Regions from separate parts of the Streptomyces sp. NPDC126510 genome, predicted to be linked through region 2. Evidence: riboswitches for the same ligand, from Rfam matches in the RefSeq annotation. Region 2 holds a riboswitch; each other region holds the start of a gene.
The links. Region 2 has a riboswitch for cobalamin ahead of ABTX60_RS16730 (CbtB domain-containing protein). Riboswitches for the same ligand answer to the same signal wherever they lie in the genome.
Positions count from the first base shown of each region.

Region 1: it holds a riboswitch for cobalamin, as region 2 does, so the genes downstream of both, ABTX60_RS21400 (energy-coupling factor ABC transporter permease) here and ABTX60_RS16730 (CbtB domain-containing protein) in region 2, are expected to answer to the same signal.
Region 3: it holds a riboswitch for cobalamin, as region 2 does, so the genes downstream of both, ABTX60_RS20070 (ribonucleoside-diphosphate reductase subunit alpha) here and ABTX60_RS16730 (CbtB domain-containing protein) in region 2, are expected to answer to the same signal.

Region 1 is NZ_JBEORR010000014.1:90,060-97,668, reverse strand. It holds gene ABTX60_RS21425 (alpha/beta fold hydrolase) at 1-84, opposite strand, end outside; gene ABTX60_RS21420 (maleylpyruvate isomerase N-terminal domain-containing protein) at 157-813, opposite strand; gene ABTX60_RS21415 (energy-coupling factor ABC transporter ATP-binding protein) at 928-1,782, opposite strand; gene cbiQ (cobalt ECF transporter T component CbiQ) at 1,779-2,528, opposite strand; gene ABTX60_RS21405 (energy-coupling factor ABC transporter substrate-binding protein) at 2,535-2,903, opposite strand; gene ABTX60_RS21400 (energy-coupling factor ABC transporter permease) at 2,900-3,601, opposite strand; cobalamin riboswitch at 3,632-3,816, opposite strand; gene ABTX60_RS21395 (serine/threonine-protein kinase) at 3,943-5,388, opposite strand; gene ABTX60_RS21390 (MDR family MFS transporter) at 5,603-6,895, opposite strand; gene ABTX60_RS21385 (ABC transporter permease subunit) at 6,892-7,609, opposite strand, start outside.
Region 2 is NZ_JBEORR010000010.1:215,080-222,688, reverse strand. It holds gene ABTX60_RS16740 (type III polyketide synthase) at 1-687, opposite strand, end outside; gene ABTX60_RS16735 (UbiA family prenyltransferase) at 824-1,594, shown strand; cobalamin riboswitch at 1,741-1,891, shown strand; gene ABTX60_RS16730 (CbtB domain-containing protein) at 1,928-2,149, shown strand; gene ABTX60_RS16725 (CbtA family protein) at 2,171-2,941, shown strand; gene ABTX60_RS16720 (histidine phosphatase family protein) at 2,970-3,560, opposite strand; gene ABTX60_RS16715 (cupin domain-containing protein) at 3,593-3,988, opposite strand; gene ABTX60_RS16710 (MIP/aquaporin family protein) at 4,122-5,066, opposite strand; gene ABTX60_RS16705 (helix-turn-helix transcriptional regulator) at 5,225-5,977, opposite strand; gene folE (GTP cyclohydrolase I) at 6,140-6,742, shown strand; gene ABTX60_RS16695 (LamG-like jellyroll fold domain-containing protein) at 6,800-7,609, opposite strand, start outside.
Region 3 is NZ_JBEORR010000013.1:65,667-73,275, forward strand. It holds gene ABTX60_RS20060 (hypothetical protein) at 1-46, shown strand, start outside; gene ABTX60_RS20065 (ribonucleotide-diphosphate reductase subunit beta) at 1-966, opposite strand, end outside; gene ABTX60_RS20070 (ribonucleoside-diphosphate reductase subunit alpha) at 966-3,317, opposite strand; cobalamin riboswitch at 3,442-3,598, opposite strand; gene ABTX60_RS20075 (GNAT family N-acetyltransferase) at 3,651-4,157, opposite strand; gene mctP (monocarboxylate uptake permease MctP) at 4,289-5,917, opposite strand; gene ABTX60_RS20085 (DUF3311 domain-containing protein) at 5,914-6,180, opposite strand; gene ABTX60_RS20090 (GntR family transcriptional regulator) at 6,320-7,084, opposite strand; gene ABTX60_RS20095 (extracellular solute-binding protein) at 7,399-7,609, shown strand, end outside.

The sequences.
Region 1 (7,609 bases), on a different contig from region 2:
GCAGCCGAACCCGTGTGCCAGGAGCAGCACCGGCGCGCCGTCGGGGCCGATGACGTTGACGTTGTTCCTGCGGCGGATGTCCATGCGGCCATGCTCCCACCCCGGCCGGAGCCGTCCGACGGCGGCCCTGCGCACCACCCCTTCGCGACCGCGAAGTCAGCCCAGGTAGAGCGGCACCCTGGAGGCCAGGTCACCGAGCCCGGCCTGCTCCGCCCCGGTCGGCACGCGCCGCCCGGTGCCGATCAGCAGTGCGTCCACATCGGTGAAGGAGTCCGGGAACGGGCTCCCCGCGATCCGCTCCAGCATCTCCCGGGACCGGACGAGCCCCTCCGCGGGCGGCGGCTGCGCGCCCGGCAGGTGGGCGATCAGGTCGAGGTGGTGCAGCGTCCACTCCAGGACATAGGTGGAGAGGAAGTCGCCCACGGTGAGGATCTCGTCACGGGTGCCGACCCGGCCGGCCGGGTCGGCGAGCAGGGCCGCACGCCCGGCGGCGGAGCCCACGTCGTCCAGGTGGAACTTCAGCAGACCCGGATCCTCGTACGCGGCGGCCAGCCGGACGGTCAGCGCGTCGAGCGGGTCGTCACCGGTCGGCGGGGTGCCGGAGACGTCCCAGTACGTCAGCGCGTCACGGGTCGGTTCCCGGTCGGAGGGGGTGGCCAGGGTGATCAGGACGTCCTGGGCGTCCACGATCAGGTGGCACACCAGGTCCCGCACCAGCCAGCCCGTGCAGCCGGAGGGCCGCCCGAAGTCCTCGTCGGAGAGGTCGGCCACCGCCGCGCGCAATGCCGTCCAGGTGCGGGAGAAGAGATCCACCTCGGCAACGTAGTGCCGCGCGGCGGCACCGGACAAGCGCGTTTCGGCCGGCGCCGCGCCACGGCGGGAGGCCTGCCCGCGCCGGGACGGGCCGTGCTCACCGCCGCGGGACTCTCACCCGCCCGACGCCCCCAACCACCCTCCCGCGAGCACGGCGAGCTCGTCCGGTGTACGCGGACCCCGCTCCGTTTCGGTCAACAGCCCCTGGGACCGCAGAAGTTCCGTCACCGCGGCGCCCCACGGCAGACGCAGCCCCGCCTCCCGCAGGAGATCCGTGCGGGCCAGTGCCGTGGCCGCGGGCCCGGTGCGGACACCGGACGGCGTGAGGAGCGCCGCGTCGTCGGCCCAGCGCAGGGCGAGATCGACGTCGTGGGTGGCCATCACGACCGTGGTGCCGGCGGCACGGAGCCCGTCGAGGGTGGTGAGGAGCCGCTCCTGGCCGTCGGGGTCGAGTCCGGCCGTGGGCTCGTCCAGGACGAGGACGCGCGGTCGCATGGCGACCGCACCCGCGATGGCCGTGCGTTTGCGCTGTCCGTAGGACAGCAGATGGGTCGGCCGGTCGGCCAGGGCCGCGATGTCCAGCGCGGCGAGCGCCTCCGCCACCCGCGCCCGTACCTGCGTGTCGTCCAGGCCGAGGTTCAGCGGCCCGAACGAGACGTCCTGCTCGACGGACGCGGCGAACAGCTGGTCGTCGGGGTCCTGCACCACCAGCTGCACGGTCGTCCGCAGCCGGGTCAGCCCCCTGCGGTCGTACGCCACGGGCTGACCCTCGACCGTCAGCCGCCCCTCGTGCGGCTTCAGCCCGCCGCTGAGCAGTCGCATCAGCGTGGTCTTGCCGCTGCCGTTGCGGCCGAGCAGCGCCAGCGCGCGGCCCTCGCGGATCTCGAAGTCGAGGCCGCTGAGCACGGTCGGGCCGTCCTCGTAGGCGAAGGACGCGCCCCGCAGGGCGACGAGGGCGGGCTCGCTCATGTCAGCGGCCTTTCCAGTACGAGGGTGAGGACGGCCAGCGCGACGAGCAGCGCGCAACTGGCCGCCGTGAAGCGGACGGAGACCCGGGCCTCGGGCACCAGGACCCGCAGGGTGCCGTCGTAGCCGCGTCCGGCGAGCCCGGCCTGGAGCCGGCCGGCCCGGTCGAAGGCCCGGACGAACGCGGTGGCGCCGAGCCCGGCCAGGGAACGCCACTGAGCGCCCCGGCCGGTGTGCCCGAGCCGGGCCGCCTGGGCCTCCCTGATGCGCCGCATCGAGTCCAGCAGCAGGAAGCTCATCCGGTACGTCACGAGCGCGACGTCGACGACCGCCGCGGGAATCCCGGCCCGGACCAGTCGGGGCAGCAGGTCGGACATGGGCGTGGTGAAGGCGAACAGCAGCACGCCCAGGGAGGCCGCCGAGGTCCGCAGCAGCAACTCCCCGGCCCGCACCGGCCCGTCGTCGGCGAGGGAGGCGAACCCGCCTGGCCCGCCCACCTGGACGAGCAGCGTCAGCGCGCCGGTCACACAGAAGCCCAGCGGCACCCGGTAGGCCCGCCACAACCGCCGTCCGGGCACACCGGCCGGCCCCAGCAGCACCGCCAGTGCCGTCAGGAGGACCAGGGCGGCGCCCGGCCAGGGCGGCAGGGAGATCGCGAGCACGGTGAGACCGAGCCCGAGCACGGCCTTGTCCACGGGATGGCGGCGGCGCCAGCGACTGCTGTGCGCCGCCGCGTCGATCGGCAGCACCCGGGCTCAGTCCCGTTCCGCGGTGGACTTCCCGGCGGCGCCGGGAAGCGCGCTGTCGGCCTCCCGCTCCAGCGCCCGCTGCTCGCCCTGCCTGCGGCCCCGGCGCAGGCCGAAGTAGTAGGCGAGGACACCGGCGCCGAGGGCCGCCTGGAGGGAGAACAGGGCCGACTCGATCTCGCCGGACGGTGGCTCGTACAGCGGTGAGAACCACGGCTCGTAGTCCGGCTTGAGTTCGGTGATCGCCGTCTCGGCCTGGCCGTCGGAGCCCGTGAACGGCTCCTTCTTGTGGTCGCCGAGGCCGAGGGCCAAGGGCAGCACCGCGAGCGCCACCACGACGAACAGCAGCACCAGGTTGATCTTCGTGTTCCTGCTCATCGGGCCACCGCCTCCGTCTCGGTCCTGGTCTGCCTCTCGGCGAGGAGCACGCCCAGCCGGGTCAGTTCGCCCTTGCTGGACTGCACCAGCAGGCGCATCACGAGCACGGTCAGCAGGCCCTCGCTCACCGCGAGCGGGATCTGCGTGACGGCGAAGATGGCACCGAACTTGCCGAGCGCGCCCAGGAATCCGCTGCCCGGGTCGGGAAACGCGAGGGCCAGCTGCACGCTGGTGACGCAGTACGTGGACAGGTCGGCGACGAACGCGCCGGAGAACACCGCCACCATCAGCGGCGCGTTGGCGCGCCGCAGCAGCTTGTAGACGGCGTATCCGGCCCAGGGGCCGGCGATCGCCATGGAGAAGACGTTGGCGCCGAGCGTGGTCAGGCCGCCGTGTGCGAGCAGCAGCGCCTGGAAGAGCAGGGTGATGGTGCCCAGCACCGCCATGATGGGCGGCCGGAACAGGATGGCTCCCAGGCCCGTGCCGGTGGGGTGCGAGCAACTGCCGGTCACGGACGGCAGTTTCAGGGCGGACAGGACGAACGTGAAGGCGCCGGAGGCACCGAGGAGCAGTGTGCTCTCGGGGTGCTCGCGCACTTCACGGGTGAGCGACCGGACCCCGTGGACGACGAACGGCGCCGACGCGACGCCCCAGGCGACCGCGTGCGCCGGAGGAAGGAAACCCTCGGCTATGTGCATGGCTCAGCAGACCCTCTCCAGCACCTCGTGGATGGTTGACGCGCCTTGGCCGGTCTCCTGGCTGACGGGTACCACCGCCCGGACTCCGCCTTCCCGGGTCGCAAGGACCCAGTGGCTGCCCGTGAGGGCCGGAGCCGGACTTCCCGATTCACAGTGGCGAGGGCCGCACCGGCATCACACCGGATTTCCCGTTCACCAAGGCCTGGTGACAATAAGGCCGGGATAAGGGCGATGACAAGCCACCCAAGGGGCGCGCGAGGGGGCGCCCGTTCGCATACCGGCGCATCCCCGGCTGGTCCAAGCGATCCGCGCACGTGCCGCCGCGCGACGTCCGGGCCGTGTCAGTCGTCGTCCCCGCCGTCGTCGCTCTCCCCGTCGTCCCCGGCCTGGCCCGGCTTCTCCGGCTCCGGCTGCTGCGGGCCGCCGTCGACCGCTTCCTCCGTCGGAGTGGCGGCACCCGGCGCGGAGGCGGACGGCGTCGGGGAAGGGGGCGGCGTTGACGGAGTGACATCGGCCACGGTGCCGGTGGCGGGCGTGTCGGCGGCACCCGGTCCGGCCGCCGGGTCGGCCTGCGGATCGGAGGAATCGGGCGTGGCGGATTCGGTGGACGGCGTGGCGGCGGGGCTGCTCGCGCTCGGGGACGCGTCGGGTTCCGTGCCCTCCGCGGTCGTGTCGGGCGAGAACCAGCGCATGCCGATGAGCATCGCGGCGACGAAGAGGGCCGCGGCGGCGGCCGTCGCGGCCAGCTTCGACCGGTTGCCATGACCGCCGCGCGAGCGGCCCGAACGCCCCGCCTGGGCCGCCCGGGCGGCGGTGCGGTGGCCCGTGGTGGCGGGCAGCGCGTAGGTGGTCGGGCTGCCGGTCTCGGCGGTCGCGTACGGTCCCGGCCCGGCGGGCATCGCGCGGGACGCGGTGTTCGGCCGCGGCGGCGGCGAGACCTCCGGCAGCGGCTCGGGCAGGCCCCGCCAGGCGCCCTGGGCGAACCACTCGGCGGCCTGCTGCGCGGTGGGACGGTCCTCGGGCTGTTTGGCGAGCAGACCGAGGAGATAGCTCTCGAACGCCGGCGGAAGATTGGCGACACCGAGCTCGCGCGGCGGCACCGGAGCCGAGTCGAGGTGCTGGTGGAGCAGGGCGACCGCGGTGTCGGCCTCGAACGGCGGGCGCCCGCTGAGGAGCTGGTAGAGCACGCAGCCCAGGGAGTACATGTCGGAGGCGGGCCCCGCGGGCTTGCCCAGGGCCCGCTCGGGCGCGAGGTAGAGGCCGGTGCCGATGATCTGGCCGGTGGCGGTGAGCGCCGCGCCGGGGTCGTCGAGGAACCGCGCGATGCCGAAGTCCCCGATCTTGAGCGTGCCGCCCGCGTCCAGCAGCAGGTTGGCCGGTTTGACGTCCCGGTGCACGATGCCCTGCGCGTGCGCGGCGGCGAGCCCCGCGGACGCCTGCGCGGCGAGCAGGGCCACCCGCTCGGCGGGCAGCGCGCCGGAGCCGGTCAGCACCCCGGCGAGACTGTCGCCCTCGACCAGTTCCATCACCAGATACAGCCGGTTGTCGAACTCACCGAAGTCCAGCACACCGACCACGTTGGGGTGGTTGAGCCGTCCGGCGGTCTGAGCCTCCAGACGGAACCGGGAGGCCGCCGTGGCGTCGGTGTCCTGGGGCAGCAGCAGCTTGAGGGCCACTGCTCTGGCGAGCGTCTCGTCGTACGCACGCCAGACCTCTCCCATTCCACCGCGCCCGATCTCCACATCCAGCCGGTAGCGGCCCGCTAGCAGCACTCGTCCTCGTCTCACGCATAGGGGAAGGTCGTCGCCGCAGGCCGAACTCCCCGCTGCTGCGCGGGGATTGATGGGGGTGCCGCAGCCGACCCAGGATACTGGCGCGGCATGACCGCCGATCTCCGCAGCGGTGTCCTCGCACGGTCCGGCAGGGAAATCCCGGAGCGAAAGAGTCGCACGCCGGGGTGACACTCACGGCGCCCGGTCGCCCCGGAAGGCCGGCACGGTGTCAGACCGCCGCGCCCGTCCCCTTCTCCCGGTGCGGCAACAGGGCCACCGCCAGGGCCGGTACGGCCGCCAGGGCCAGCCACGGCACGGCGGTCGGCAGGCCCAGGTCGAGCAGGAAGCCGGTGGCCGCGCTGCCGGCCAGGACGATCAGGCCCGAGACGGACGACAGCGCACCCGTGTAGAGCCCGAGCCGGCCCTCCTCGGCGAGGTCGGGCACCCAGGCGCGGGCGGCGGGCACGACCAGCATCTGCCCCACGGTGAGCAAGATCACGAAGCCCGCGGCCGGGAGCAGCCCGGCCGTGCCCGTCCAGCCGGCGGGCCGGGCCGCGGCCACCACCGCGAAGCCGGACGCGATCAGCAGCAGCCCCGCGGTCATGGAGCGGCGCAGATCCAGCCGGTCGCCCGCCCAGCGGGTCACCGGCAGCTGGGTGAACACCACCAGCACCGAGGACAGCGCGAAGAGCCAGGACAACGGCGCCTGGGAGCCCGCCGCGCGCTGCACCTCGTCCGGCAGGGCCAGATACAGCTGGTTGTAGGCGAGCAGATAGGTGCCGTACGCACAGCACAGGGCGAGGAAGCGGCGGTCGCGCAGCAGGGTGCGGACCCCGCCCCGCTCCCGGACGCGGACCCGGCCGGGGATGTGCTGCGGCATCAGCCACAGGTGCCCGGCGAGGACGAGCACGAAGACGCCGGCCCCGGCCAGACACGCGGTGCGGAAGTCGACGCCGAGCAGCAGCGCGCCGAGCAACGGCCCCACGAAAGCACCCACCTGGCCCGCCACGCTGAACAGGGCGAGGACCCGGGTGCGCGGGCCGTGCCCGTCCTCCTCCCACACGACCGCCTGGCGGGCCACCTCGGACTCCACGGCGGGGGAGAAGAGCGCCGCGGCGAAACCGATCACCAGCACCGCACCGATCACGGCCCCGCTCGTCTCCGCGAAGCCGAGCCACGCGAACCCGGCGATCCGCAGGACGCAGCCCGCCAGTACGACCGGCCGCACCCCGAACCGGTCGACGAGTAGGCCGCCGACCACGAACAGCCCCTGCTGGCTGAAGGTACGCAGCCCGAGCACGAACCCGACCAGCCACCCCGCCATGCCGATCGCGGTGCCGAGATGCTCGGCGAGGAACGGCAGGACGGCGTAGAAGCCGATGTTGAAGGCGAGCTGGGTGAGGATCAGCAGCCGCGGCAGCGGCGACAGGCGTCTGATGAGACGCCAGGTGCTGTCGCGGCTTCCGGCGTGGATCGTACGGGGGGCCTTGCGGGCGGGCACCCGGGAGACGGGGTCGGTCATCGTTCGACTGTCTGTGAGGCGGACACGGGCGTCAGAAGGTCGTCGGGGCGATCCGGGTGCCGTCGCGGGGCCGGCACGTCCCGGTCCACGGGTGGCGCGACGGGACTCGCGGGCCGTGTGCGCCGCCGCCGCAGCCGTACCCCGCCCGCGGCCGTCACCGCGAGCGCCCCGAGCAGGGCGAGTGCGGCGGCCGGGAAGAGGACGGCCCACGGGGCCCGTTCGGCGTAGGGCTGGTTCTCGGCGAGCAGCAGGCCCCACTCGGGGGAGGGCGGCTGGGCGCCCAGGCCGAGGAAGCCGAGCGCGGCGAGGCTCAGCGCGACGCCCGGGAGCCGGAGCAGGGCGTGCCGGGCGACCGGGGGCACGACGGCGGGCAGCAGCTCGTGCCGGAGCAGGTACCAGCGGCTTGCGCCCAGCGCCCGGGTGGCGACCAGATGGGTCGTCGCACGCTCCTGCCGCAGCAGCGAGGAGGTGTGCGTGGCGAGCGGGGTCCAGGCCACGACGGCCACGGCGAGCGCGGGCGTCCAGGGCCCGCTCCCGGCGATGCCCGTGACGAGCAGCCCGGCCAGTACGGGCGGTACGGCACTGAGCGTGTCGGCCAGCGGCCCGGACAGCCGCGGCAGCAGCCCCAGCAGCAGCCCGGCCACGAGGGCGGCGGCGCTCACCGCGAGGGCGGTGCCGAGGGTGGTCACCGCCCCGTGGGAGATCCGGGCGAGG
Region 2 (7,609 bases):
GGCGGGTGTGCCGGCGCGAGCGACGAGTGCGGCGGCGCCGTCCCCGAACAGGGCGCCGGCCACGAGGTTGGCCTGGGAGTCGTCCCGTCGCTGAAGGGTCAGTGAGCACAGTTCGACGGCGAGCAGCACGGCCGTGCCACCGGGATGCCCACGCAGATAGTCGTGCAGCCGGGCCAGACCGGCCGCGCCCGCCACACACCCCAGTCCGAACACGGGCACCCTCTTGACGTCGGGCCGCATGCCCAGACGTCCGGCCAGCCGGGCATCGAGCGAGGGGGCGGCGATGCCGGTGACGGAGGTGCACACCAGGAGGTCGACATCGGCCGGTTCGAGTCCCGCTTCCTTCAGCGCGCCGGCGATGGCCTCTTCGCCCAGCTCCAGACCCGCCGCCATCCAGGCGTCGTTGGCCTGCCCGAAGTCGCGCAGGGCGGCGTACCGGGCGATCGGCAGCGCGAGGTGCCGGGCGCGGACCCCGGCGGACGCGTGCAGGCGGCGCAGCAGGGCGCGGTCGGCTCCCGGCGCCAGGCACAGATCGCCGATCGGTTCGGTGAGGTCGTCCTGGGCGTAGCGGTGCGCGGGCAGCGCCGTGTGGACCGCCGTGATCGTGGTCCCCGCAGGGAGCCGGGCCTTCCCGCGCACCGTGCCCGGTGAGGCGGGGAGGTCTTCGGCCGTCACAGGGACACGCATATCGACAGTGCCTCTCTCGCCCTCTTTGCCCATTTATCTTGCCTGTGTGTCTCTACACCCGTCACCGGTCCTCTCCCGAGCGACACGCCGCGTTCCGGCGCTGTTGCGTTCCTGCCACCTGGAACCGGCGCTCGCCGTGACAGCGTTCGCGACCGTGCTGGCCGTCGCGGCCGGCCGGGGCGCGGCGGGTGCGGCCGAGGTGGCGGCAGCCGTGCTGGTGGGCCAGCTCTCGGTGGGCTGGTGCAACGACGCGGCCGACGCCCGGCGCGACGCGTTCTGCGGGCGCAGCGACAAGCCGGTGGCCACCGGCGAACTGCCGCTCCGGGCCGCGGCCGTCGCAGCCGGGACGGCCCTGGGCCTGTGCGTGCCGCTGTCCCTGCTGAGCGGCGCTCTCGCAGGAGTGGCGCACTTCGCCGCGGTCGCCACCGCCTGGAGCTACAACCTGCTGTTCAAACGCACGCCGCTCTCCCCGCTGCCCTACGCCGTCGCCTTCGGTCTGCTGCCGGCGTTCGTCACCCTCGGCCTGCCCTCGCCGTCCTGGCCCGCCTGGTGGGCGATGGCGGCCGGGGCCCTGCTGGGGGTGGGGGCGCACCTGGTCAACGTGCTTCCGGACATCCGGGACGATCTCGCGACCGGGGTGCGCGGCCTCCCGCAGAGGCTGGGCCGCGGAGCCTGCCGATGGCTGGCGCCGTCCCTGATGCTCGCCGCCGTCTGCGTGCTCGTCACCGGCCCGCCCGGAGGCGTGGGGCGCCCGGGCTGGGTTCTGGCGGGGGCGGCCGTCGTCGTGTCGGTCGCGGGCACGACCCTGCCCGTCGACGACCGCAGCCGGTGGCCGTTCCGGGCGGCTGTCATCGTCGCGGGCCTGGCCGTGACCCAACTCCTCCTGCGCGGCCCGGACATGTCGTAGGCGTCGAAGGTCCGCTCAGCAGCCCACGCGGAAGTTCGTGTCCTGCCGGCCGGGCCGTAGGGCGCCGTCATGTCACCGTCGATACTTGTGTTCGGTCGCAGGTAAGCGTTCGGTGAGAGCCGACCTCGGCTTCACGCCTGGGCATTGGTCATGTACCGGCCGAGCGGTACGGTCGGTGCGAATCGACGACGGCAGGACGGAAGCCGGTGGGAATCCGGCACGGTCGCGCCACTGTGTGCTCCCTCCCCGAAACGGGACGGGGCGAGTCAGACCCGTAGCCGTCGTCCCGTGCACCACCGACAGGGGACGCGAGCTCCCCGAGGAGGACCCGCCATGGCGCAGCATGTCGCCCAGCCGACCGACACCACTCCCGCCCTCCCCGCCAAGCTGCCGATCGGCGCGATCGTCCCCTGGGCGGTCTTCTTCGGCGTCCTGATGCTGGTCCTGCTCTACTTCGTCGGCGCCGAGCAGGGCGCCACCTCCGTCGTCTCCGGCGAGGACGTCCACGAGTGGGTGCACGACGCACGCCACCTGCTCGGCTTCCCCTGCCACTGACGCCGCGGAGCCGCATCCCTCATGAACTCCACCCTGGTGAGAAACCTGCTCGTGCGCGGCATGCTCGCCGGTCTCGCCGCCGGCGTATTCGCCCTGGCCGTCGCCTACTTCCTCGGTGAACCGCTCGTCGACCGGGCGATCGGCTTCGAAGAGGCCCATGCCCCCGCTCACGGGCACGAGGCCGAACTCGTCTCCCGCGGCCTGCAGTCCACCGCCGGCCTGGCCACCGGCGTCCTCCTCTACGGGGTCGCCTTCGGCGGTATCGCGGCTCTGGCCTACTGTTTCGCGCTCGGCCGGGTGGGCCGCTTCAGTCCCCGGGCCACCGCGCTGCTGCTGTCCGGTGGCGCTCTGCTCGCCGTCTACGTCGTACCGTTCCTGAAGTATCCGGCCAACCCGCCGGCCGTCGGCGACCCCGACACGATCGGCCGTCGGACCACCCTGTACTTCCTGATGATGCTGCTCGGCGTCCTGCTGGCGATCGCCGCCACCCTCCTCGGCAAGCGCCTCGCGCGGGGCCTGGGCACCTGGTGGGCGACGGTCGCCGCGGTGGCCGCGTTCGTTCTCGCGATCGGGCTCGCGTACGCGTTCCTGCCCGCCGTCGACGAGGTTCCCGCCGGCTTCCCAGCCACCGTGCTGTGGCGGTTCCGCCTCTGCGCGCTGGCCGTCCAGACCACCCTCTGGTCCGGATTCGGGCTGCTCTTCGGCGAGTTGGCCGAGCGGTTGCCGACCCCCGGGCCCGCGACGTCCACAGCCCCGGCCCGGCCGGTCGCCGCACCCCGACGGCCTGCCTGAAGCAGCGTTCCCGGAGAGCCGGCGCGACTCAGTGCTCCGCGCCGGCTTCCGGCACGTCCAGCGGGCGCCCGAGCCGCAGGTTCCAGCGCCCGGCCCGCCCGCTGAGTTCCGTCGCAGTCAGCGGCGGCACGTCCAGCCGCCGAAATCCCGCCGTCGGCAGGCCCAGGGCGTGAACCACGGCCGCCCGTACGACGTCCGGCTCGACCACGGCGAGCGTGCGCCCGTCCGTCTCGCGGAGGCCGTCCAGCCAGTGGGCGACCCGCGCACATGCGTCCCGTACCGATTCCCCGCCGTGGGGTGCGCTGGAGGGATCGGTCAGCCACCGCCCCACCGCCTCCGGTTCGGCGACGGCCACCTCGTCGAGGGTCCGGCCGCGCCACCGCCCCACATTCAGCCCCGTGAGCCCGGCCTCCTCGACCCCGTCCAGACCGAGCGCCCCGGCGGTCTGCCGGCAGCGCGCACTGGGGGAGACGACCACCCGGGCGGCCCGGGGCAGCGACCCGGCCGCCGCCGAGGCCCGCTCCCGCCCGCCCTCGTCGAGCGCGCCCCCGTCGTCGAAACGGGCCTGCCGCAGCGAGCGGTTCATCGCGGGAGAGACGAGGACGACTCGGCTGGTCATCCGTCCGTGCCCCCCCCTGCCCGGCACCGAGGTCACGTCCGCGGCCGGCCCTGGATCTGCATGCCCGGGCGGCGGCGGTGGACCGTCACGTACGACAGGCCGTCCGCGCCCGCGGTCACGCTGCGCACGCTGCCGTGCGGCAGCCAGACCAGGCTGCCGGGCTCCACCGGGTGCGGCCCGGCCGCGGAGCCGAGCGTGCCGTCCCCCGAGACGACGAGCAGCAGGACGTCGAGGTCGGGTTCGGCGTGGGCGTCGATGGACCCCTCGGGCGGGACGCGGACGAGGTTGGCGTCCAGCTGCCGGCCGGGTTCGGCCAGCCGCCACAGAGCGCCGGTCGCCTCCGGTTCGGCCGCGGCGAGCGACCCGGTATTGCCGAGGATCCGCGGAAGAGGGGTGTCGGCCGCGGAGAGCTCCTCCGGGTCAGTCATGGATCGTGCCACCATCCGATTCGGGCCTGCCCTGGGCCGATTCACCTGTACGGCGGGCGATCCGCACCTCTCACGGGCGGACGCCCGGATGAATTTAGCATCGGCCGCGGTCCCGGCCGCGGCCGATGCGCGCTCACTCGTCGTCGGAGGTGGTGGGGCGCGTCCGACCGGGCTCCGGTGCCTCGCCCTGTTGCGCGCGGGCGTGCAGTACGTCGCCGATGAAGAGGTCGTACACCAGGACGCCGATCACACCGCCGACGAGCGGTCCGACGATCGGGATCCACCAGTAGTCGCTGAACGCCCCGGCCAGACTGCCGGGGAAGGCCAATCCGTCCCATCCCGCCATCCAGGTGAACAGGCGCGGGCCGAAGTCGCGGGCCGGGTTGATGGCGTATCCGGCGTTCGCCCCGAAGGACATGCCGATGGCCGCCACGACGAAGCCGATCACCAGCGGGCCGAGATTCGCCTTCACGGCGGTGTTGCGCAGGTCGATGATCGCCACGACCAGCATGACCAGGAAGGCGGTGCCGACGATCTGGTCGATCAGCGGACCCCAGATGCCTCCGTTGAAGTACGGCGCCGGGAACGTCGCGAAGATCGAGAAAGAGGCGAGGGTCTTTCCGTCGGTCTTCGGCCCCTTGAAGGCGGCGTCGAACGCGTTGATGGCGTCGTGGTACACGGCGTAGACCAGGGCCGCCCCCGCCAGGGCGCCGGCCACCTGGGACACCCAGTAGGGCAGGACCTTGACCCAGGGGAACTTACGGCGGACGGCGAAGGCCAGGGTGACCGCCGGGTTGATGTGCGCTCCGCTGACGCCGCCGGCCACATAGATGCCGAGGATCACGGCCATGCACCAGCCCCAGGTGATCAGGAGCCAGTCCCCGGCGCCGAGGAAGAAGATGGTGGGCCCCTCGGTACGGCCCGAGCCGGGCAGGGCCGCCACCGTCATCGCCACCACGCCGCACCCGAAGGAGATGAGGACGAACGTCCCGAGGAACTCCGCCAGGCACTCGCCCGCCAAGCCGGCGCGACGTCTGAGCCTGGAGGGTTTCACCAGAGGCTTGATCTCCACTGCCATGTGATTTCTCCCTGGGTTCGCTGCGGTCGCGTGTGACGCCTGGTAATCACGTGGTAACCCGGCGCATGGCCCGCGGCAACCGCAGGAGACCCTCTGGCGGCTCGCTCACCGTGCCCGCCGAACGAGCGACGAGCAGCGGTGTGCGACTCCGACGACCCTCAAGGGCCCGGGGGTGTCTCCTCGGCCGACTCGCTGTCCTCGGAACCGAGCCGGACGCAGCACTCCCCGGGTTCCGGCGCCGGCACCGCGCCGACCCCGTTGACCTCGAGCCCCTCGAGGTAGCCGCTGAGGAACGCCTGGTTCATGCCGCACACCAGATCCGGCGCCCTGGCGGCCAGCGGATGGAAGGGGCAGTTGCGCAGCCGGATCCGTGTCGGGGTTTCCCGCACCGGCTCGTAGCCGTACTGGTCCAGCAGGCCCTCGCAGGTGGTCAGCCCGCGCTCGGGGCCGAGCCGGCCCGGGCGGGTCTCGTGCCGTGCGGCCTCGCCCACCTGCCGGCCGCGCTGCCGCGCGACGCGCATCGCGGCCTGCGCGGCGTCCTCGCCGGTCTGCTCGGTCAGGACGGCGTCCAGGAGCAGGTCGGCCAGCAGCTCGTGCCGCCGGTCGGGGATGTTCACGGTGATCTGGGCGCCGGTGGGCTCGTACACCTTCGGCTGCCTGCCGACCTTGCGGGTCCCGCCCGGCGCTCCGTAGCGGGCGCGCAGCAGGCCGGCGTCGACCAGCTTGTCGAGGTGGAAGGCGGCGAGTTTGCGGGAGATGCCGACGCTGGCGGCGGCCTCGTCGCGGGTGACGGGGTGCCGGGCCCGCCGGATGAAGGCGAACATGCGCCGGCGCGAGTCCTCGCTCAGGACGCTGACGGAGTCGATGGCGCTGTCGGCCGGATCGGCCGGCGCGGGCGGGTCGGAAGCCACACGACCACGGTAACTCCCACACCTGTGGGAGCGAGGGCAGTTCGGGCTCTGTGGTCTGCAAGCCTTGACGATGGCGTGGAATAAAGGAAAAACTTGTTGGTGAAACTCTTGGAGGTCACCATGGTCCCGTTCTCACCGCACTCGGCATCGGAGGCAGCCGGCATGACGGCACCCGTGCGGCCCGCCCTGCGGGTGGTCCACGAAACCGACGGGATCGATCTGGCCGCCGCCGAGGCCGCGGCAGGCCGGTTCCTGGAGGCCCTCGGCATCTCCACGGCTTCGGAGAGCCTGCGCGGCACGCCCGGCCGGATGGCCCGCGCCTACGCCGAACTCTTCAGCCCGCGCCCCTTCGACCTGACGACGTTCCCCAACGACGAGGGTTACGACGAACTCGTCCTCGCCCGGCGCATTCCGGTCCGCACCGTCTGCGAGCACCATCTGCTGCCGGTGGTCGGCACCGCGCACGTCGGCTATCTGCCCGGCGCCCGCATCCTGGGCCTGTCCAAGCTGGCCCGCGTCGTCGAGCACTTCGCCTGCCGTCCCCAGGTCCAGGAGCGCCTGACCAAGCAGGTCGCCGACTGGCTGCAGGTCCATCTGGAGCCCAAGGGCGTCGGTGTGGTCATCGAGGCCGAGCACTCCTGCATGACGCTGCGCGGTGTACAGGCCACCGGCTCCGACACCCTGACCTCGACCCTGCTCGGTCTCCTGCGCTCCGACGCCCGCTCCCGCGGCGAGTTCCTCGCTCTGACGGGGGTGGCCAAGTGAGCGCGGCGGGGTGCCCGGGACCGTCGGGGACGGTTCCGGGCGCCGCGCGTCAGCGGGTCATCGCACCTCTCGCGCGTAGGGCGCGACGGTGATCCGGTCGATCAGCGGCGCGTAGCGGGAGCGGAGCAGCACGCCGGGGAAGGTGTCCGAGGCGTAGGTGGTGCCGTCGAAGTTCGGCAGTTCCTCGGAGCGGAAGCCGATCGTGTTCTTGCCCTTCTTCAGCTGTACCGGGACGGTCAGCTCCCAGAAGTTGTTCTGGTGGAAGCTGTGCGGGAAGCCGACGCGATGTGCCGGGCCGCCGTTGACGCTGATGTCGGCGTGGCGGGCGAGCGGGTCGGGGTTGTAGTGCGTGGCCTCCGACTGTTCGGGGTTGGAGTAGCGGACGCGCAGCGCGTACAGGCCGGCCCGGTCGGCCGTGACGGTGAAGGTCGCGGTGTTGCCGTTGCCGGGGGCCCCGCCGATACCCGTGATCGCCGTGCCGCCGGTGGCGAGCGAGAGCGGGGCGAGCGTGGCCGATCCGGCGAGGGCGGCGTCCCCGGCTTCGTAGGTGCGTGCCGGCAGCGCGCCCTCGGTCGGGGTGACCGTGAGGCGGTCGACGAGGGTCGTGGCCGGACCACCGGTCACCGTCACCTTGTTGACGCCGCCGGAGAGGGAGACCGCCGCACTGGTCCGGCCCTTGGCCAGGCGCAGGACGTCGTGGCCGTTGACGGAGACCTGGGCGCCCGTCCCGCCGAGGGTGTCGACCCGGAGGGTGGCCTCGCGGTCGGCCGGTGAGTAGACCCAGAACGTCGCGCTCTGGTCCTTCGCGAGGCGGACCGCGCCCGAGCCGGTGGCTGCCGGCTTCGGAAGGTCGTACACCGGGCGTGC
Region 3 (7,609 bases), on a different contig from region 2:
CTGGTACGCCGAGGGCCGCCGCTCGAAGAAGTTGGTCAGCTCCTGAACCCCCTGGAGCTCCATGAAGGAGAAGGGGTTCTCGGAGCCGTACACCGGCGCGAAGCCGAGGCGGGTCAGCCGCTGGTCCGCCACGCACTCCAGGTACTGGCGCATCGACTCGGTGTTCATGCCCGGGAGACCGTCACCGCACAGGTCGCGCGCGAACTGCAGCTCGGCCTCGACGGCCTCCCGGAGCATGTCCGTCACCTCCTGCCGGAGCCCGTCGTCGAAGAGCTCCGGCTCCTCCTTGCGGACGGTGTCGACCACGTCGAAGGCGAAGGACATGTGCATCGTCTCGTCGCGGAACACCCAGTTGGTGCCGGTGGCCAGGCCGTGCAGCAGGCCCCGGCTGCGGAACCAGTAGACGTACGCGAAGGCGCCGTAGAAGAACAGGCCCTCGATGCACGCGGCGAAGCAGATCAGGTTGAGCAGGAACCGGCGGCGGTCGGCCTGGGTCTCCAGCCGGTCCAGCTTGTCCACCGAGTCCATCCACTTGAAGCAGAACGAGGCCTTCTCGCGGATGGACGGGATGTTCTCCACGGCCGCGAAGGCCGCCGCGCGGTCCTCCGGGTCGGGCAGGTAGGTGTCCAGCAGCGTCAGATAGAACTGGACGTGCACGGCCTCCTCGAAGAGCTGACGGCTCAGGTACAGCCGGGCCTCGGGGGAGTTGATGTGCTTGTACAGCGTCAGCACCAGGTTGTTCGCGACGATCGAGTCACCCGTCGCGAAGAAGGCGACCAGCCGGCCGATCAGGTGCTGCTCCGCCGGTGACAGCTTGGCGAGGTCGGCGACGTCCGAGTGGAGGTCGACCTCCTCCACGGTCCAGGTGTTCTTGATGGCGTCCCGGTAGCGCTCGTAGAAGTCCGGGTAGCGCATGGGGCGCAGGGTGAGCTCGAAGCCGGGGTCGAGAAGGTTCTGGGTGCTCATTACTGGCAGGCCTCGCAGGACTCGGGGTTTTCCAGGGAGCAGGCGACCGCTTCGGGATCGGGGGTGGCCTGCACGGGGACGGTGGCCTTCGCGGCGCGGGCGATGCGGGTCGCCGGGCGCGAGCGCAGGTAGTACGTCGTCTTCAGCCCGGACTTCCAGGCGTAGGCGTACATCGAGGAGAGCTTGCCGATGGTCGGCGTCTCCAGGAAGAGGTTCAGGGACTGGGACTGGTCCAGGTACGGGGTCCTGGCCGCCGCCATGTCGATCAGGCCGCGCTGCGGGATCTCCCACGCCGTGCGGTAGAGGGCGCGGACGTCCTCGGGGATCCAGGCGAAGTCCTGCACCGAGCCGTTGGCCTCGCGCAGGGCCTCACGGCTGCGGGCGTCCCACACACCGAGCCGCTTCAGTTCGTCCACCAGGTAGGAGTTGACCTGGAGGAACTCGCCCGACAGCGTCTCGCGCTTGAACAGGTTGGACACCTGAGGCTCGATGCACTCGTACACGCCCGCGATCGACGCGATCGTCGCCGTGGGGGCGATGGCCAGCAGCAGCGAGTTGCGCAGACCGGTCGACGCCACGCGCTCGCGCAGGGCCGCCCAGCGCTCCGGCCAGGCCGGCTCGGTGGCGTAGTGGTCGGGGTGCAGCACGCCCCGGGCGGTGCGGGTCTTCTCCCAGGCCGGCAACGGGCCGCTCCGCTCGGCGAGGTCGGCGGAGGCCTCGTACGCGGCGAGCATGATGCGCTCGGCGATGCGGGTGGACAGGGCCTTGGCCTCGGGCGAGTCGAAGGGCAGGCGCAGCTGGAAGAAGACGTCCTGCAGGCCCATCGCGCCGAGGCCGACCGGGCGCCAGCGGGCGTTGGAGCGGCCCGCCTGCTCGGTCGGGTAGAAGTTGATGTCCACGACCCGGTCGAGGAACGTGACGGCCGTGCGGACGGTCTCGTCCAGCCGCTCCCAGTCGATGTCCCCGCCGGTCACGAACGCGCCGAGGGTGACCGAGCCGAGGTTGCAGACCGCCGTCTCCCCGTCGCTGGTGACCTCCAGGATCTCCGTGCACAGGTTGGAGGAGTGCACGACGTGGCCCGGCTCGGCCGTCTGGTTGGCGGTGCGGTTGGCGGCGTCCTTGAATGTCATCCAGCCGTTGCCGGTCTGCGCCAGGGTGCGCATCATGCGGCCGTACAGCTCGCGCGCGGGCAGGGTCTTCTTCGCCAGGCCCTTCGCCTCGGCCGCCCGGTACGCGGTGTCGAACTCCTCGCCCCACAGGTCGACCAGCTCGGGCACGTCCGAGGGGGAGAACAGCGACCAGCCGGCGTCTGCGTTCACGCGCCGCATGAATTCGTCCGGCACCCAGTGCGCGAGGTTCAGGTTGTGCGTACGGCGGGCGTCCTCGCCGGTGTTGTCGCGCAGCTCCAGGAACTCCTCGATGTCGGAGTGCCAGGTCTCCAGGTAGACCGCTGCCGCGCCCTTGCGGCGGCCGCCCTGGTTCACGGCGGCGACCGAGGCGTCCAGGGTCTTCAGGAACGGGACGATGCCGTTGGAGTGGCCGTTGGTGCCGCGGATCAGCGAACCGCGGGCGCGAATGCGGGAGTACGCGAGTCCGATGCCGCCGGCGTGCTTCGACAGCCGGGCCACCTGGTGGTACCGGTCGTAGATGGAGTCCAGCTCGTCCTTGGGGGAGTCGAGGAGGTAGCAGGACGACATCTGGGGGTGCCGGGTGCCGGAGTTGAACAGCGTGGGGGAGGAGGGGAGGTAGTCGAGGCGGCTCATGAGCCCGTAGAGCGCCGCGACCTCGTCCAGTGCGCGCGTGGTGTCGTCCTCGGCGAGGCCGCTCGCCACCCGCAGCATGAAGTGCTGGGGAGTCTCGACGACCTTGCGGGTGTGCGGGTGGCGCAGCAGGTAGCGGCTGTGCAGCGTGCGCAGGCCGAAGTATCCGAAGCGGTCGTCGGCCGCCCGGTCGATCAGCGCGTCGAGGCGGGTGGCGTGCACGCGCACGAATTCGGCGGTCCGGTCGGCGATGAGGCCCTCGCGGTGGCCGACCGCGACGGACTCGGTGAAGGACGTGACGCCCTGCGAGGCGGCCTCTTCGCGGATGCCGATCGTCAGCAGCCGGGCGGCCAGCCGGGAGTAGGCGGGGTCCTCGGAGATCAGACCGGCCGCGGCCTCCGTCGCCAGCTCCCGCAACTCCCGCTCGTCCGCCCGCGCGGACCGGCCCCGCAACGCGGCGGCTGCGACCCTGCCGGGATCGGCGTCGGGGAGGTCGGCGGTCAGCTCGGTCAGGGTCCGCAGCAGCGCGGCACCGGGGGCGTCGTGCTCTTCTTCGGCGGCTGAGACCGGTTCGGCTGGCGCGATGGTCACGTGGGGCTCTCCCTCGCTCGGCACGGGGGCCTCGTCGAGGGCAGGGGGCAGCACACGAGCGCACGCGGCGTCGCGTCCACCGGCCCATTCCACGAGGCCCGGACGTCTGGGCGCACCGGCCGGGTGGCCGGGCGCGCTGTCGGCAGGTCCTCGGACTGACTCCTGTGCGGGCCGGTTCCGGAAACAGAGCGGTTCCGGGAACAGACATGTACAAGTACACCGTTGCGGGACAGTTCCGGATTCGCACCGGATTCCCCTGCGGCGACAGCGAGCATGAGCATACATCTTGTGCCGGGTTCGGGCGGCACCCCCAGATGTTGTGTCGCGGTGGTTTCAGAGCGTCAACTGATAGGTGAGGAGAGTGATCTCTGTCAGCTCCGGCACCGGGTTCCAGTCACGCTCCGGTGTGCGGGTGAAGCCCAGCCGCTCGTAGATGCGGTGGGCCGCGTGCATGGTGCGCTGGGTCGACAGCACGACGCTCCGGCAGCCCGGGGTGGCCCGCGCCCGGTCGAGACAGGAGCGGACGAGGGCCTCGCCGACACCCCGGCCGCGCGCCGCGTGGGAGACGGCGAGCATGCGGATCTCGGCCTCTCCCGGGCCGGCTATGTCGGCCATGGGGCCGCCGGACGGGACGAAGGTGACGCCGCCGAGCACGCGGCCGTCCCTGAGTGCGGCCAGGACCTCCGCGGAGGTCGCCCTTCCGGCGACGTCCCGCAGCACGTGCTGGTACGGGTCGCTGTCACCGAAGTCGAGGAGGTTGTCCTGGAGGTAGGCCTGGACGGTGATGGCGCCGAGTTCGTCGTATTCGGTGGGTTCCACGGGGCGGATCAGGAGGTCCATGGCGTGAGTGTGCACGACAGCGGGCCGCCGAGGGTGCTTGCCCCTCGGCGGCCCGCTGCCGGTTGTGTGTGGTTGCTCGCGCCCACGCGGCGGAGCCGCAGACTGATACGGTCCCGCGCCCCTGAAGGCCCTTAGTGCGAGGTACCTGCTGTCGCAGGCGGGAGCTCCACCTGGACGCCGGGGTCGCCCGCGTCCGCCGTGTAGTCCTCCGGCTTGGTCTCGTCGACGCCGTCGGGGGCCTTCAGGGCCCTCAGGACGAAGGTCAGGACCACCGTCACCACCACGTTCAGGACGAACGCCGTGAGGCCGATGTAGCCGATCTCCCCGATGCCCGGGATCTCCTTCGCGGAGCCGCCGAAGTGCTTCTGCGTCGGGGAGGCCACGCCGTAGGCCGCGACCGTGCCGTAGACCATGCCGACCGCCCAGCCCGCCAGCAGGGCCCAGCGGTGGAACCAGCGGGTGAACAGGCCGCCGACCAGGGCCGGGAAGGTCTGCAGGATCCAGATGCCGCCCAGCAGCTGGAAGTTGATGGCGACCGTCTTGTCCATGGTGAGGACGAAGGCCAGCGCGCCGACCTTCACCAGCAGGGAGACCAGCTTGGAGACCTTGGTCTCCTGCGCCGGAGTGGCGTCCGGCTTGATGAAGTCCTTGTAGATGTTGCGCGTGAAGAGGTTCGCGGCCGCGATGGACATGATCGCCGCCGGCACCAGCGCGCCGATGCCGATCGCCGCGAACGCCACGCCCGCGAACCAGTCCGGGAACATCGTCTCGAACAGCTGCGGGATCGCCAGCTGCCCGTTCTGCACCTTGATGCCGGCCGCGATCGCCATGAAACCGAGCAGCGCCAGCAGACCCAGCATCAGCGAGTACAGCGGCAGGATCGTGGTGTTGCGGCGGATCACCTCACGGCTCTTCGAGGACAGCGTCGCCGTGATGGAGTGCGGGTACATGAAGAGCGCGAGGGCGGAGCCCAGCGCCAGCGTGGCGTACGTCCACTGGCCCGGCTCGGCCGGTGTCAGCGCACCGCGCGGCGCGCCCGTCGCCGGGTTGGTCTGGCTGTACGCCTCGCCGGCCTTGGCGAAGATCTCGTCGAAGCCGCCCAGCTTGATCGGGATGTAGATGATCGCCACCGCGATGACGATGTAGATCAGCGTGTCCTTCACGAACGCGATGAGCGCGGGGGCCCGCAGACCCGAGGAGTACGTGTACGCCGCGAGCACGCCGAACGCGATCAGCAGCGGCAGGTCCTTGACGAACCAGTTGGTGTTCTCACCGCCACCGACGCCCATCACGTCCAGCACGGCCTGGATGCCGACCAATTGGAGCGCGATGTACGGCATCGTCGCCAGGATGCCGGTCACGGCCACCGCCAGCGACAGGCCCTTCGAGCCGAAGCGGCCGCGCACGAAGTCGGACGTCGTGACGTAGCCGTGCTTGTGGGAGACCGACCACAGGCGGGGCAGGAAGGTGAAGATCAGCGGGTACACCAGGATCGTGTACGGCACCGCGAAGAAGCCTGCCGCGCCCGCCGCGTAGATCGCCGCCGGCACGGCGACGAAGGTGTACGCCGTGTACAGGTCGCCGCCGAGCAGGAACCAGGTGATCCAGGTGCCGAACGAGCGGCCGCCCAGGCCCCATTCGTCAAGGCTGTGCTCGTTCTCGGCCTTGCGCCAGCGCGCGGCCAGGAAGCCCATGACCGTCACGGCCAGGAAGAAGAAGATGAAGACGCCGAGCGCGACGCCGTTCACACCGTCCTTCACTGCGACGCACCGCCCTTCGCGGCCGAGCGGGCGCGCTGGTCACGCTGCCACAGCTTGTAGGCGATCATCGTCAGAGCGGTGGAGATCAGTACCCAGGCCACCTGGTACCAGTAGAAGAACGGGATCCCGATGAAGGCCGGGTCGGTCTTGGCGTACGAGCCGACCCACAGCATGGCCACGAAGGGCGCTATGAGGCAGACGGCGATGACGACGCGCACAGGCGTCACCACCGGCCCTCTGCTGGCTTCCGGGGCTTGCGACATCAGGCGGCTCCGTCCCCTTGGTGATCACCTGTGGCGCAGGCAATCTAGGTCAGGGTGAGGCGGGAACGGAACCCCTCGTCCGCAATGCGGTACCCAACCGAAACCAGGCGTCAGCAGCGAGGGAAGCCCTGCGGTGCGGTTACTCGGCAGGCCGCTTGAGTCGGGCCACGAACTTGTACCGGTCCCCCCGGTAGACCGACCGCACCCACTCCACCGGCCGGCCGTCCCGGTCCAGCGAGTGCCGGGAGAGCATCAGCATCGGCAGCCCGACGTCGGTGCCCAGCAGACCGGCCTCGCGCGGGGTCGCCAGCGACGTCTCGATGGTCTCCTCGGCCTCGGCGAGCCGGACGTCGTAGACCTCGGCCAGCGCCGTGTAGAGGGACGTGTACTTCACCAGTGAGCGCCGCAGTGCCGGGAAGCGCTTCGCGCTCAGGTGGGTGGTCTCGATGGCCATCGGCTCGCCGTTGGCCATGCGCAGCCGCTCGATGCGCAGCACGCGTCCGCCGGGCGTGATGTCGAGCAGCCCGGCCAGGCGGTCGTCGGCGGTGATGTAGCCGATGTCCAGCAGCTGCGAGGTGGGTTCGAGGCCCTGGGCGCGCATGTCCTCGGTGTACGAGGTCAGTTGCAGCGCCTGCGAGACCTTCGGTTTGGCGACGAAGGTGCCCTTGCCCTGGATGCGCTCCAGCCGGCCCTCGACGACCAGCTCCTGCAGCGCCTGGCGCACGGTCGTGCGCGAGGTGTCGAACTCCGCCGCCAGCGTGCGCTCGGGCGGGACCGGCGTGCCCGGCGCCTGGGTCTCCGTCATGTCGAGCAGGTGCTTCTTCAGGCGGTAGTACTTGGGCACGCGCGCGGTCCGGACGGGCACCCCGTTCTCGTTCTCCGCACTGCTGACGTCGGTGCTCATGCTCCGCCTTCCCGGCCCGGTCTGCCGACACGATCCCACTTGTATACCGTCGGCGTCTCTTTTGGTCTAGTCCACCATTCCCTGTGGTCTACCCGCAGTATGCCGTGTCCCGCTCGGGTTTTCGCTGGCTTCTTACTTAAAGGTTCCTGCATATGTAGGTCGCATAACGGCTGGTCAGGGCCGTATCGGGGCCCTTGACAGGCCTTCTGGTCTGGTCCAAGCTCCCCGGTACTGGTCTACACCATTGGTCCAGGCCCGGCCCCACGTTCACTGCGGGGAGCCAGGGGGGTTGTGGGATCCCTGAGGAGGGTGGCGTGAAGCGCAAGCTGACAGCCGCGATCGGTATCGCGGGCATGATGGTCTCCATCGCGGCATGCGGGGGCGAGGGCGGCGGGGGCTCCGACAAGGGCGCGGACGCCAAGGAGCTGACCGTCTGGCTCACCGTCGACGCACAGAACAACTGGCCCGCACTGGTGAAGGCCGCCGACGCCGCGGTGCAGAAGAAGCACCCCGGCCTCAAGATCA